DNA from 3 places in the Streptomyces sp. NPDC001634 genome. Region 3 is predicted to be linked to each of the others. Evidence: predicted binding sites of a transcription regulator. Region 3 holds the regulator's gene; each other region holds the start of a gene.
The links. Region 3 encodes HrcA, which represses chaperone genes, less so after heat shock. Its sites were predicted from a motif close to TTNGCACTCNGNNNNNCNGAGTGCNAA; they were not measured.
Positions count from the first base shown of each region.

Region 1: a site for HrcA is predicted at 1,037-1,063, ahead of groES (co-chaperone GroES). Genes of this name have one in related genera too.
Region 2: a site for HrcA is predicted at 1,013-1,039, ahead of groL (chaperonin GroEL). Genes of this name have one in related genera too.

Region 1 covers NZ_JBEOZU010000094.1:15,443-17,710, forward strand. The annotation lists gene groL (chaperonin GroEL) at 1-432, opposite strand, end outside; gene groES (co-chaperone GroES) at 582-890, opposite strand; gene ABT186_RS39615 (polysaccharide deacetylase family protein) at 1,303-2,133, opposite strand; gene ABT186_RS39620 (polysaccharide deacetylase family protein) at 2,130-2,268, opposite strand, start outside.
Region 2 covers NZ_JBEOZU010000039.1:43,077-45,344, forward strand. The annotation lists gene ABT186_RS25330 (MoaD/ThiS family protein) at 1-128, shown strand, start outside; gene ABT186_RS25335 (cold-shock protein) at 578-781, shown strand; gene groL (chaperonin GroEL) at 1,199-2,268, shown strand, end outside.
Region 3 covers NZ_JBEOZU010000048.1:54,078-56,345, reverse strand. The annotation lists gene ABT186_RS28445 (MBL fold metallo-hydrolase) at 1-88, opposite strand, end outside; gene hrcA (heat-inducible transcriptional repressor HrcA) at 282-1,301, shown strand; gene dnaJ (molecular chaperone DnaJ) at 1,302-2,268, shown strand, end outside.

The DNA.
Region 1 (2,268 bases), on a different contig from region 3:
GGCGATGTCGGACTTCTCGTCGATCGGGCGGGCGGTGGCCAGCAGGTCGTCGGAGACGGCCTTGACCGCCGCGTCGATGCCCTTCTTCAGAGCAGCCGGGGAGGCACCCGCGGCGACGTTCTTCAGGCCCTCGCGCACGAGCGCCTGGGCGAGCACGGTGGCGGTGGTCGTACCGTCACCCGCGATGTCGTTGGTCTTGGTCGCCACCTCCTTCACCAGCTGGGCACCGAGGTTCTCGTACGGGTCCTCGACCTCGACCTCGCGGGCGATGGTGACACCGTCGTTGGTGATGGTGGGCGCGCCGAACTTCTTGTCGATGACGACGTTGCGGCCCTTGGGGCCGATCGTCACCTTCACCGTGTCGGCAAGCTTGTTGACGCCGCGCTCGAGGGCGCGACGGGCGTCCTCGTCGAACTTCAGGATCTTCGCCATGGAGCGTTTCAGTCCTCTCGTTGCGATCCTCGGCCGTCCTTGCGGAACGACCGCCGATCGCGGTGAAAAACGAACCGCGCCCCCGGCGCCCGGCTTGTCAACAGTCGCGGGGGCCAGGGGCGCAGCTCAAAGCAGTCAGCTTCGGTGAATTACTTCTCGATGATCGCGAGCACGTCGCGGGCCGAGAGAACGAGGTACTCCTCGTTGTTGTACTTCACCTCGGTGCCGCCGTACTTGCTGTAGAGAACGACGTCGCCGACCTTGACGTCGAGCTCGACACGCTTGCCGTCCTCGATGCGGCCCGGGCCCACGGCGAGGACGACGCCCTCCTGGGGCTTCTCCTTCGCGGTGTCCGGGATGACCAGGCCCGAGGCCGTGGTCTGCTCGGCGTCCAGCGGCTGGACCACGATGCGGTCCTCGAGCGGCTTGATGGCAACCTTGGAGCTGGCGGTCGTCACGATCCGACCTCCCCCTTCGGAGATCTCACGGGGTTAACTGTCTGAGGTGGCGACCAGGTCGATCCGTCGTCGCGGGTGCCGGACCTGCCCGTCGCTTTGTTGGCACTCTCCGGTGGCGAGTGCCAGAGCCGAGACTATGACCGCGATTAGCACTCGGTCAAGCGGAGTGCCAGTTGCCTGCGGCGCGCGGCGGATCGGTGGGCTTGCCGCCGGGTTCGTTTGCCACCCGGCGGTGGGGTGAACGTCCTGGGGCTGCGCCCCAGACCCCTTATCGGCCGGAACGGCCTCGTCCTCAATCTCCCCAGGCTCCCCCAAGCTCTCGGCCTCGCTCGAGCAGGGGGACCCCATGAGGGGCTGGTTGTACCCGGACAGGGCTGTCGAAGTGCCGTGGGACGACGACCAGGTGGCCGGCCTACAGATAGTCCTCCAGGCGGCCCACCGTGAATCCCATCGCCTGGACGCGGCGCAGAAGGCGGGTCGTCTCCACCGTCAGGGACATGGGGGAACGGCCCGGCTCGTGGGGCAGGATGATGTCGCCGGGGCGGGGGGTCGTGCCCCACTCGTACGGGTCGGGAGCCATGCCCGGTGTCGGGCGCCACAGAACCAGCGCCGTGATGCCGCAGTCCGCCGCCGCCCGGAGCGTCGTGCGGTCGTATCTGCCGTACGGCGGGCGGAGCAGCCGGGGCGGACGGCCCAGGCGGGATCTCAGGCGGTCCCGCTGGCCGCAGATCGCGGCGCGCTGTTCCTCGTACGGGCGGCCGCGCAGCGGGGCGCGGCCGAGGCTGTGGTTCTGGATGCCCGCACCGGCCGCCCGCAGCCGCGCCACCCGGGTGTACCCCCGCCCGACGGCACTGTCCGTGAGGAACACGCTGACCGGCAGCCGCAGTTCACGGACCATGTCGACGAACCGAGGGTCCTCCTCGGCGCCCTCGTCGTACGTCAGGAAGACGACCTTGTCGCGGGTGGGGACCCGGTCCAGGACCGGCGGCAGACCCGCATCGGCCGGGCCCGCGCCCTGGAGCAGGGGACGCGCCGGCCGGGGCGCGGGCGCGAGCGGGGCGGCGAGCCCCCAGCGGCGGTAGGCCCGGTCGCCGGGCCGGTGCGATCTGTGTACCTTCTGCGCCGCCTTCCTGCCCAGCCGTTCGATGGGGCCGACGGACTGGGCACAGCCGGCCGCTCCGGCCAGGAGTGCGGCGGCGAGCGACCCTGCCAGCAGCGCCCGCGCCTGCCGCCACGCCCTCACAGGTAGTCCTCCAGGCGCGCCACCGCGTACCCCTCGTCGGTGACCTTCTTCAGGAAGCGGCGCATCGTGTCGGGCATCGTGCCGTTCCAGTCCGACCTGCCACGGAAGTGGGTCAGGACGATGTCGCCGGGGTGC
Region 2 (2,268 bases), on a different contig from region 3:
AGGGCCAGCTGCGCCGCTTCGTCAACGTCTACGTGAACGACGACGACGTCCGTTTCGAGCAGGGTCTCCAGACGGCGACGCCGGACGGCGCGGGAGTCTCCATCATCCCGGCGGTCGCGGGCGGCTGACGGTCCTTCACCCGCGTGATCATTACCCTCGGTAATGTCGAACACCGAGAGTTCACCGAATTGCCCTCTCCGTGAGAGAAACGGAGGGGGCAATTCTGCATGGTTGAGCGCGGTAGAGTTGGGGAACCTGCTCCCGGTCTCCCCGCCGGGCGCCCTGAGTTCCTGCCGCATGCCCGACAAGAAGTAGCCAAAGTGTGCAGGGCTTTTGAGCCATTCATTCCTTTTGCCGGGCCCGACTTGCCCTGAATTCGGGTGAATTCTTCGTACATTCCCGACCGGTGGCGCCCGGATTTCTCGTCCGATTGACCTGTTGCAGACGGCAGTTGGACAGATACATTCAGCCGCGGTCGACGCGTTCCGGCGCACGCCCCCAACCGTTGGGGGGTGAGGTCTGACCCGGATCCGCGAAGTGTGGATCTGTGCAAGGGCCAGTAATAGGGGAGTTAGGCATGGCTCAGGGCACCGTCAAGTGGTTCAACGCGGAGAAGGGGTACGGCTTCATCGCGGTCGACGGTGGTGCGGATGTTTTCGTCCACTACAGCGCGATCCAGATGGACGGCTACCGCACCCTGGAAGAGGGCCAGCGGGTCGAGTTCGAGATCTCGCAGGGTCAGAAGGGGCCGCAGGCGGACATGGTTCGCCTGGCCGGCTGAAGTGCGCGCCGACGACTGAACTGTTCGACGTGTCGAGGGGCTCGTATCCCGTTCGGGGTGCGGGCCCCTCGGTCTGTCCGGGACCAGCGGGGACGGGTGGTGCGGCGGGCGCGCGGTGGCGCCTCCACCTGCGGATCATGCTCCCGTGTTCACCGCCCGATCCCCGGGAGCCGCTTGCTCCCACCCGCCACCCGACCGCCACCCCTCAACGAGCCCGCTTCGCGGGCGCGCCTTGCACTCGGGTGGGCCGAGTGCTAATCATTGGCGTTAGCACTCTGAAGGTGAGAGTGACAAAGAAGGACCGGGTCGGTGAGGCCGCGGACCGGGTGGGGCAAGGAACCACCGGCCGGGGCCGTCCGTCGCGGGCGCGGGCGCGGTCCGAAGTAATCACCCCCAGTCCTGGGAGGACCACTTCACATGGCCAAGATCATCGCGTTCGACGAGGAGGCGCGGCGCGGCCTCGAGCGCGGCATGAACCAGCTCGCGGACGCCGTGAAGGTGACGCTCGGCCCCAAGGGCCGCAACGTCGTCCTCGAGAAGAAGTGGGGCGCCCCCACGATCACCAACGACGGTGTCTCCATCGCCAAGGAGATCGAGCTCGAGGACCCGTACGAGAAGATCGGCGCCGAGCTGGTCAAGGAAGTCGCCAAGAAGACGGACGACGTCGCCGGTGACGGTACGACCACCGCTACCGTTCTCGCCCAGGCGCTGGTCCGCGAGGGCCTGCGCAACGTGGCCGCCGGTGCCAACCCGATGGCTCTGAAGCGCGGTATCGAGAAGGCCGTCGAGGCCGTCTCCGCCGCCCTGCTGGAGCAGGCGAAGGACGTCGAGACCAAGGAGCAGATCGCCTCCACGGCCTCCATCTCCGCCGCCGACACCCAGATCGGCGAGCTCATCGCCGAGGCCATGGACAAGGTCGGCAAGGAAGGCGTCATCACCGTCGAGGAGTCGCAGACCTTCGGTCTGGAGCTCGAGCTCACCGAGGGCATGCGCTTCGACAAGGGCTACATCTCGGCGTACTTCGCCACCGACATGGAGCGTATGGAGGCGTCCCTCGACGACCCGTACATCCTGATCGCCAACTCGAAGATCGGCTCCGTCAAGGACCTGCTCCCGCTCCTCGAGAAGGTCATGCAGTCGGGCAAGCCGCTGCTGATCATCGCCGAGGACGTCGAGGGCGAGGCCCTGTCGACCCTGGTCGTCAACAAGATCCGCGGCACCTTCAAGTCCGTCGCCGTCAAGGCCCCGGGCTTCGGTGACCGCCGCAAGGCCATGCTCGGCGACATCGCCATCCTCACGGGCGGCGAGGTCATCTCCGAGGAGGTCGGCCTCAAGCTGGAGAACGCGACCCTGGACCTCCTGGGCCGCGCCCGCAAGGTCGTCATCACCAAGGACGAGACCACCATCGTCGACGGCGCCGGCTCCGCCGACCAGGTCGCGGGCCGTGTGAACCAGATCCGCGCCGAGATCGAGAACAGCGACTCCGA
Region 3 (2,268 bases):
CCGCCGTGCAGTCCCAGACCGGAAGCCGGGTGCGCCCCGCCCTCGGACCGAGCGCCTCCCACCCGGACCCTTCCCACAACACCGTCATACGGCGACGCTATCGGCAGGCGCCCGGCCTGGCAGGACACCACAGGACAGGTCGGTACACGTCGGTACGACAGCGGGGCCCGCCCTTGCCGGGGGCGTACCCGGCCGCCGTACACTGGGCCGGGATGCTGGCACTCGCACGCGAAGAGTGCCAGGGGAAGCGTCAAGGGGACGAATCGCTGGAGGTGTGCGCGATGCTCAGTGAACGCAGGCTCGAAGTGCTGCGCGCCATCGTCCAGGACTACGTCGGCACCGAGGAGCCGGTCGGCTCCAAGGCGCTCACCGAGCGGCACAGGCTCGGCGTCTCCCCGGCCACCGTCCGTAACGACATGGCGGTGCTGGAGGACGAGGGCTACATCGCCCAGCCGCACACCAGCGCCGGACGCATCCCCACGGACAAGGGCTACCGCCTCTTCGTCGACAAGCTGGCGGGCGTCAAGCCGATGACCGCGCCCGAGCGCCGCGCGATCCAGAACTTCCTGGAGGGCGCCGTCGACCTCGACGACGTGGTGGCGCGTACGGTGCGGCTGCTTGCGCAGCTCACCCGGCAGGTCGCCGTCGTGCAGTACCCGTCGCTGACGCGTTCGACCGTGCGGCATGTGGAACTGCTGTCGATGGCGCCCGCGCGTGTGATGCTGGTGCTGATCACGGACACCGGACGGGTCGAACAGCGCATGATCGACTGCCCGGCGCCGTTCGGAGAAACGTCTCTTGCGGATCTACGCGCGCGGCTCAACAGCCGGGTCGCCGGCCGTCGTTTCGCGGACGTTCCGCCACTGGTGCAGGACCTGCCCGAGGCCTTCGAGGAACCGGAGGACCGAGGCGCCGTCTCGACGGTGCTCTCCACCCTGCTGGAGACGCTCGTGGAGGAGACCGAGGAGCGGCTGATGATCGGCGGCACCGCCAATCTCACCCGCTTCGCGCATGACTTCCCTCTCAGTATTCGCCCCGTCCTGGAGGCACTGGAGGAGCAGGTCGTGCTCCTCAAGTTGCTGGGTGAGGCGAAGGATCCGGCCATGCGGGTGCGTATCGGCCATGAGAACGCGCACGAGGGACTCAACTCCACGTCCGTCGTCTCCGTCGGCTACGGTTCGGGCGGCGAGGCAGTAGCGAAACTCGGCGTGGTCGGACCGACCCGCATGGATTACCCGGGAACGATGGGAGCGGTACGAGCGGTGGCACGGTACGTCGGACAGATCCTGGCGGAGTCGTAAGTGGCCACGGACTACTACGCCGTACTCGGCGTGCGCCGCGACGCGTCGCAGGAGGAGATCAAGAAGGCGTTCCGTCGGCTCGCCCGCGAGCTGCACCCGGACGTCAACCCCGATCCCAAGACGCAGGAGCGGTTCAAGGAGATCAACGCCGCGTACGAGGTGCTCTCGGACCCGCAGAAGAAGCAGGTCTACGACCTCGGCGGCGATCCGCTGTCCCAGTCGGGCGGCGCCGGTGCGGGCGGCTTCGGCGCGGGCGGCTTCGGGAACTTCTCGGACATCATGGACGCGTTCTTCGGTACGGCGTCGCAGCGCGGTCCGCGCTCGCGCACCCGCCGGGGACAGGACGCGATGATCCGGCTGGAGGTCGAGCTCGACGAGGCGGCCTTCGGTACGACCAAGGACATCCAGGTCGACACGGCCGTCGTCTGCAACACCTGCAACGGTGAGGGCGCCGCGCCCGGCACCTCCGCGCAGACCTGTGACATGTGCCGTGGCCGTGGTGAGGTCTCGCAGGTCACGCGGTCCTTCCTGGGTCAGGTCATGACGTCCCGGCCGTGCCCGCAGTGCCAGGGCTTCGGCACGATCGTCCCGAACCCGTGCCCGGAGTGCGCGGGCGACGGGCGGGTGCGGTCGCGGCGGACGCTCACCGTGAAGATCCCGGCCGGTGTCGACAACGGCACGCGGATCCAGCTCGCGGGCGAGGGCGAGGTCGGGCCCGGCGGCGGTCCCGCCGGCGACCTGTACGTCGAGATCCACGAGCTGCCGCATCCGATGTTCCAGCGGCGCGGCGACGACCTGCACTGCACGGTCACCATCCCGATGACGGCGGCGGCCCTCGGCACGAAGGTCCCGCTGGAGACGCTGGACGGCCTGGAGGAGGTCGACATCCGCCCCGGCACTCAGTCCGGGCAGTCGATCCCCCTGCACAACCGCGGTGTCACGCACCTTCGGGGCGGAGGCCGGGGTG